Regions from separate parts of the Nocardiopsis sp. iso_40 genome, predicted to be linked through region 2. Evidence: riboswitches for the same ligand, from Rfam matches in the RefSeq annotation. Region 2 holds a riboswitch; the other holds the start of a gene.
What was found. A riboswitch is a leader RNA that binds a small molecule or an ion and turns the genes downstream of it on or off. The one in region 2 is predicted to bind cobalamin.

Region 1: it holds a riboswitch for cobalamin, as region 2 does, so the genes downstream of both, AC0VYD_RS15500 (ABC transporter substrate-binding protein) here and AC0VYD_RS23225 (magnesium chelatase subunit D family protein) in region 2, are expected to answer to the same signal.

Annotation. Positions count from the first base shown of each region.
Region 1 covers NZ_CM149666.1:3,537,070-3,540,454, forward strand. Annotated here, with positions in the region: gene AC0VYD_RS15495 (LamG-like jellyroll fold domain-containing protein) at 1-594, opposite strand, end outside; cobalamin riboswitch at 1,105-1,284, shown strand; gene AC0VYD_RS15500 (ABC transporter substrate-binding protein) at 1,310-2,356, shown strand; gene AC0VYD_RS15505 (FecCD family ABC transporter permease) at 2,365-3,385, shown strand, end outside.
Region 2 covers NZ_CM149666.1:5,343,594-5,346,978, forward strand. Annotated here, with positions in the region: gene AC0VYD_RS23215 (Uma2 family endonuclease) at 1-356, opposite strand, end outside; gene cbiE (precorrin-6y C5,15-methyltransferase (decarboxylating) subunit CbiE) at 559-1,791, opposite strand; cobalamin riboswitch at 1,846-1,983, shown strand; gene AC0VYD_RS23225 (magnesium chelatase subunit D family protein) at 2,012-3,385, shown strand, end outside.

The sequences.
Region 1 (3,385 bases), 1.8 Mb from region 2:
CAGCATCTCGTGCCGGGCCGCCTCCGGGGTGTGCACCACCAGCACCTGGCCGAAGCCGTCGGCCCCCGCGGTCAGCACCAGGTCCACGTCGGGCAGCACGTCCGGGTAGGTGGCCTTGTCGGCCTCCAGTACCGGTGCGGGCAGGTCCTCGTGCCAGCCCAGGTCCACCGAGTTGGAGCCCAGCCCGATGCTCGCCAGCGCCGTGTCGCCGCCGCCGGAGAAGGCGATGTCCGCGGCCGCCGCCCTGGGGCGCACCCTGCCGTCGGAGTCCGTCACCAGGTCGGTGTCGACCGGGGTCCACCCGCTGCCGTTGCGCACCCGGACCGGGTGGGCGTTCTGCTCCATCGTGAAGCTGCCGTCGGGGTTGGCCAGATGGCGTGTGGTCTCGGTGGTAGCTCCGGCGATCTCCACCGGCTCCCCGGTCTCGTTGGCCCGGGTGACGGCGGCCTGCTCGAAGAGCTCCGCGGTGGAGGCTGAACCCTCCTGAGGGGACGGACCGGGTTCCTCCTGTGCGTGCGCGGTGGAGTGGAGGAAGGGGGTGAGCAACGCGGCTGACAGGGCGGCAGCGGTCACTGCTCGCACGGCGCGGGACATGGCGGTGTGCTCTCTAGGCCCAGGTATGGGGGATGGCCGAGCTGTGGGGGCGCCCCGGTTGCGGGACGGCCTCGACCGTTTCCTGAAACCGAGAAGGAAGTTAACAGGACAAAGTGAACACGGAACCCGTGACCCACTTCACTCAAGGCACCAGAATTCCTTCGGCCTGCACTCTCCTCCGCAATTTTCCCAAAAGATGCACTTTTGGCCGAGATCGGACGACGGATCAAGGTTTGAACCTGCTGATCCGGAGATCTCGGGTTCACCTCCTGTCGGGCGCGGCACGGAACCACAGGCCAGGGCCTCGAACTCCTGTGACCCGGTGGTGCCCCGCGTGCACGGTCCCGGGGCGGGTCCGGGCCGGAACCGGCCTCGCCGCGCCAGGAGCCCGGTCACGTCATCCACGCACCCGCTCCCGCTGCCGATCCGGGGGCCCGGCGGCAAACGGGAGCGGGCTTCCCCGGGGAAACCCCGGTGTACTACCGTGATCCGTTGATTACCGACACAAGTTCATTTCGTCGACGTCGCAGTGCACGGGAAGCCGGTGGGAATCCGGCGCGGTCCTCGCCACTGTGACCGGAGGGCGCCTCCCACACGCCACCGGACCCGCACGGGTCCGGGAAGGGGGCAGGCGCGGGGCACAAGCCCGACTCCGGGAGCCAGGAGACCGGCTGCGACCGTCCGCGTCATCAAACCACGAAGGATGGTTTGTTCGATGAAGCCCACCGACGCACGGGCGGCCCTGGGCCGTGCCCGTTCCGCCGCCGTTCTCGCCCTGCTGCTGGCCGTGACCGCCTGCGGCGGGTCCCCCTCCTCCCCCGCCCCGGAAGCCGCCGGGGAGACGATCCGCAACTGCGACGTCGACGTGGCCGCGGCAGAGCCGCCGGAGCGGGTGTTCGCCGCCTACCAGCCCGCCATCGAGACCGCCCACGCGCTGGGCATCAGCGACCGCCTGGTCGGAACGGCGTTCCTGGACGCCGAGGTGATGGACGAACACGCCGCCGCCCAGGCCGAGCAGGAGTACTACCCGAACCTGCCGAGCCTGGAGGAACTGCTCAGCCACGAGCCCGACTTCGTGCTCTCCGGGTTCAACGGCGTGTTCACCGACGAGAGCCTGGGGACCCGGGCCTCCCTGCGCGAACTGGGCGTCGAGAGCTGGATCCTGTCCCCGCTGTGCCCGAGCGAGGACGGCCGCACCGACGAGACCATCGACCCCGCCACGGTGACGATGGACAACGTCTACGCCGACCTGCGCGACCTGGGAACCCTCTTCGACGAACAGGAGCGCGCCGAACGGGTCATCGCCGACATGGAGGCCACCGTGGAGGAGGTCGCCCAGGCCCTGGAGGGCCGCGTGGCGGAGGAGGACCGGCCTACAGTGATGATCGGTCGGCCCAGCGACCAGGGGTTCCGGGTGGCCGGCGGTCCGGACTTCTCCACCGAGATCATCGACCTGGCGGGCGGGGTCAACGCCTTCGCCGACCTCGACGGCAGGCGCAACCACGACGTCGCCACCGAGGACGTGATCGCGCGCGACCCCGACTTCATCCTGGTCGACGTGTGCTGTGACGCGCGGATGACCTCCGCCGACGCCGCCGACCAGATCGAGCAGATCATGGGAGACCCCGCACTGGCCAACCTGACCGCGGTCACCGGGGGCCGGGTCGAGGGGTTCACCTTCGCCGACCGCTCCGCGGGCGTGCGCAGCGCGGACGCGGTGGCCAAGGTCGCCGGGACCATCCACTCCGACCTGTTCGGGTAGGCCGGGCGATGGTCGACCGTGTGGCCGAAAGGCCCCTGTCCCCCGCCCCCTCCGAACCGCGCAGGCAACCGCGGACCCCGTCCGGCGGCTCCGGGATGCTCAACGGTCCTTGGGGCCGAAGCGTCGGGCTGGTGGTGGCGCTGCTGGTGCTCGCCGGGGCCCTGTTGGCGTCGGTACTGGTCGGCTACCAGCAGTTGTCCGTAGCCGACGTGTATGCCGCCTACGCCGGTTTCACCGGTTCGGACACCGACCTGGTCGTGCGGCACCTGCGGGTGCCGCGCACCCTCGCCGGGCTGGCCGTCGGGGCGGCCCTGGGCGTGTCCGGGGTCCTGGTGCAGGGGGTGACCCGCAATCCCCTCGGCGACCCGGGGATCCTCGGCATCAACGCGGGGGCGGCCCTGGCCGCGGTCCTGGCGATCAGCGTGCTCGGGGTGTCGGCGCTGCTGGGCTACGTCGCCTTCGCCTTCCTGGGCGCGGCGGTGGCCGCCTGCGCGGTCTACGCCGTCGGGTCGCTGGGCCCGGACGGGGCCGGCCCGGTCAGGCTCGCGCTCGCCGGCGCCGCGATCTCGACCCTGCTGGGGTCGCTGACCTCGGCGATCATCCTGCGGGACCGCGCGGGCCTGGACGAGTACCGGTTCTGGGTGGTGGGTTCCCTGGCCGGGGCCGACGGTGCGGCGCTGCTCCAGGCGCTGCCGTTCCTGGTCGCCGGGCTGGTGCTGGCGGTGGCGCTGGCGCGCCCGCTGAACGCGGTGGCGCTCGGTGACGAGCTGGCCCGCTCGCTGGGGACTCGGTTGTGGCTGGTGCGCGGGGCGAGCGCGCTGGCGGTGGTGCTGCTGGCCGGGACGGCGACCGCCGCGGCCGGTCCGATCGGTTTCGTGGGGGTCGCGGTCCCGCACATCGCGCGCGCCCTGGTCGGCCCCGACCACCGTTGGGTGCTGCCGTGGTCGGCGGTGCTGGCGCCCGTCCTGCTGCTGGTCGCCGACGTCGTGGGCCGGGTGGTGGCGCGCCCCGAGGAGCTCCAGGTCGGCA
Region 2 (3,385 bases):
ACCACGGCCAGGACGCCGTCCGGTTCGGCCCACTCCCCCGCCTGGTCGAAGTGACCGATCGGAACGAGGACACCGTCGGGGCGGGCGCGACCGTTGCGGTGGGTATCGACCTTGATGCCCAGCCCGCTGGTGAGGAGGTCCAGATCGGGACGGTGGGCCATGAACTCACGCATCAGCCAGGTGAGGATCCCCGCGTGGGCTCCGTCGGTCACTTTGTGGACCCGGACCTTCCCGCTGAACATCTCCATACGAACACGGTCGGCCTCGAACGCCTGTTCCGCGAGGTGCTCGAACAGGTCAGTCCCCATGGGGAACGTTGGCATGCCGGGCGGCGGGTGGTGCTCTGTGACGGTCATGTGGCCCCCTGAGTGATGCCGGTGGCGGGTGGTGACGACACGGACGCGATCTCCGGCACGAGCGTTCGGTGGCTCGTCGAGGAAGTCGCCGAGCGCGGTGGTTCGGGACCCTCCACACGGCCGGAATAACGCCGGGGAGGGAGCACGGGCATGCCCGTGGTGGAAATCCCGGGAGCCGGGACCGACCGGCTCACTCCGAACGTCACCGGTCGGGCACGGTCAGGCACCACTGGGTGACGGTGCGGGCGGGGGTCCAGCCGGTGAAGGTACCGATGGGCGCGGTTGTCTCCACCGCGATCCGGGTCAGTTCCCCGCCGTGGCGCCGGTAGGCGTCCGCGAGCAGCTGCTCGGTCTCCAGGGTCACCCCGTGCACCACGAGTCGGCCGCCCGGCCCCAGCGCGTCCAGGCAGGTGTCGAGCACGCCCGGCCGGGTGGCGCCGCCGCCGACGAACACCGCGTCGGGGGCGCCCAGCCCGGCCAGCGCGTCCGGTGCCCGGCCGGTGACCACGCGCAGACCCGGGACGCCGAGCCGCCCGGCGTTGCGCCCGATCCGGTCGGCGCGCCCGGGGTCGGCCTCCACCGCCGTGGCCGTGCACGCGGGGTGGGCGCGCATCCACTCGATACCGACCGAGCCCGCGCCCGCGCCCACGTCCCACAGGTGCTGCCCGGGCGCGGGAGCCAGCCGGGCCAGGGCGCAGGCGCGCAGGTCCCGCTTGGTCAGCTGCCCGTCGTGCTCGAAGGCCTCGTCGGGCAGCCCTGTGGCCAGCCCGTACCCCGCCGGTCCGGCGAGTTCCACCGCCAGTACGTGCAGTGCGGGGACCTCCCCGGGCGGGGCGCCGAGCCAGTCGTGGGCCGTGCTCTCCAGCCGTGACTCCGCGGCCGCCCCCAGGTCGCCGAGGACGGTCATCCGGCTGGCCCCGTAGCCCGCGCCGGCCAGCAGGGCGGCGACCGTCCCGGGGGTGGCGGCACCGGAGGAGAGCACCAGGACGCGGCGGCCGGGCGCCAGTTCACGCATCAGCAGCCGCGGATCGCGCCCGACCAGGGTCAGCACCGCGCACCCCTGCGCCGGCCAGCCCATCCGGGCGCGGGCCAGGGACACCGAGGAGACGGCGGGTTCGACGTGCACCGCGTCCGCGCCGAGCAGTTCGACCAGGGTGCCGCCGATCCCCGACACCAGGGGGTCACCGGAGGCCAGCGCGACGACGGCGCGGCCTTCGAGGGAGGCGAGCAGTCCCGGCAGGCCCTCGCGCAGCGGGGAGGGCCAGGCGCGGCGTTCCTGGCTGGGCACGGCCGGCAGCATGGCCAGGTGCCGGTGCCCGCCCAGTACCGTGTCGGCCGCCAGGACCAGCTCGCGCAGCCTCTCGGGCACGCCCTGCCAGCCGTCGGCGCCGACGCCGACGACGGTGATTCGGGGAGGGGACGTCTCGACCTTCATGGGCAGGACGCTATCGTGGCGGCCGAAGGTGTGAGGTGCCCCGGCTGCCCAGCCATCGGAAACGGTGGGGACGGTGCCCGGGGAGAATCTGGGAAGCCCGGTGAGATTCCGGCACAGGCCCGCTGCGGTGAGCCGAGCCTCCGGACAGGAGGACTCGGTAAGTCCGAAGACCGGCCCCGCACCCGCCCATGACCGATGGCGAAACGAGCGGGAGCCTCACATGCCATTGCGGACGTCCCACTACCCCTTCTCCGCGATCGTCGGCTGCGACGCCGACCCACTCGACGACCTGGGCCTGGCGCTCGTGCTGGCCAGCGTCTCCCCGGAGATCGGCGGTGTCCTGGTCCGCGGCCAGAAGGGCACCGCCAAGTCCACCGCGGTCCGGGCCCTGGCCTCCCTGCTGCCGCCGGTCGAGGTCTACCGGAGCGACCGTTTCTCCGTGGACCCCGCCGACCCCGCGCAGGAGTCACCGGACGGCCCCTTCCCCGCGGGCACGGCCGTGGAGAGCCGCCCGGTGCGCCTGGTCGAACTCCCGGTCGGCGCCACCGAGGACCGTGTCCTGGGCTCCCTGCACCTGGAGCAGGCGCTCACGCACGGCCAGGTCGCCTACGAACCGGGGCTGCTGGCGCGGAGCCACCGCGGCCTCCTCTACGTCGACGAGGTCAACCTGCTCCACGACCACCTGGTCAACCTCCTCCTGGACGCCGCCGCGACCGGCCGGGTGACCGTGGAGCGGGACGGGTTCTCGGTGGAGCACGCCGCCCGGTTCCTGCTCATCGGCACGATGAACCCCGAGGAGGGCGAGCTGCGCCCGCAGCTGCTGGACCGGTTCGGGCTGACCGTCGAGGTGGCCGCGCCCGCCGCCCCGGCCGCCCGGGTCGAGGTGGTCCGCAGGCGGATGGCCTACGACTCCGACGCCGCCGCGTTCGCGGAGCGCTACGGCGCCTCCGAGAAGGCCCTGGCCGAGCGGATCGCGGCGGCCCGGGAGACCGTCCGGCACGCCCGCCTGTCCAACGCCGCGCTGTTGAAGATCGCGCAGGTGTGCGCGGCGTTCGAGGTGGACGGCCTGCGCGCCGACATCGTGACCGCGCGCACGGCCCTGGCGCACGCCGCCTGGGAGGGCCGGACCTCGGTCACCCGGGCCGACATCCGCCGCGCCGCCCTGCTGGCCCTGCCGCACCGGCGCCGACGGAACCCGTTCGACGCGCCGGGGCTGGACGAGGAGCTCCTGGACCGGATCCTGGGCGACGAGGAGCCGCCGCCGGACGACCCGGAACCGCCGGGCGGCTCCGACGGCCCCGAGGACTCCGACGACCCCGCCCCCGGCCGGGACTGCGGGCCCGAGGAGGACGGCGACCCGGCCACCGACGGCCCGGAGGCGGACCCATCCCAGGGGCCGGACACGGGACCCGGCCAACCGGACCAGCCCCCCGCACAGCCCCGGGGCCCGGAGGACGCCCAGGACCCGGCCCGGGAACCGGAGGAAACCGAGGCGGCCGAGGGCGACGGGTCCCGGCCCGCGCCGGGCACCACGGTCGGGGCGAGCACCCCCTACCGCCCCCGGACGTTCACCGCCCGGGGCACCGGGATCGGT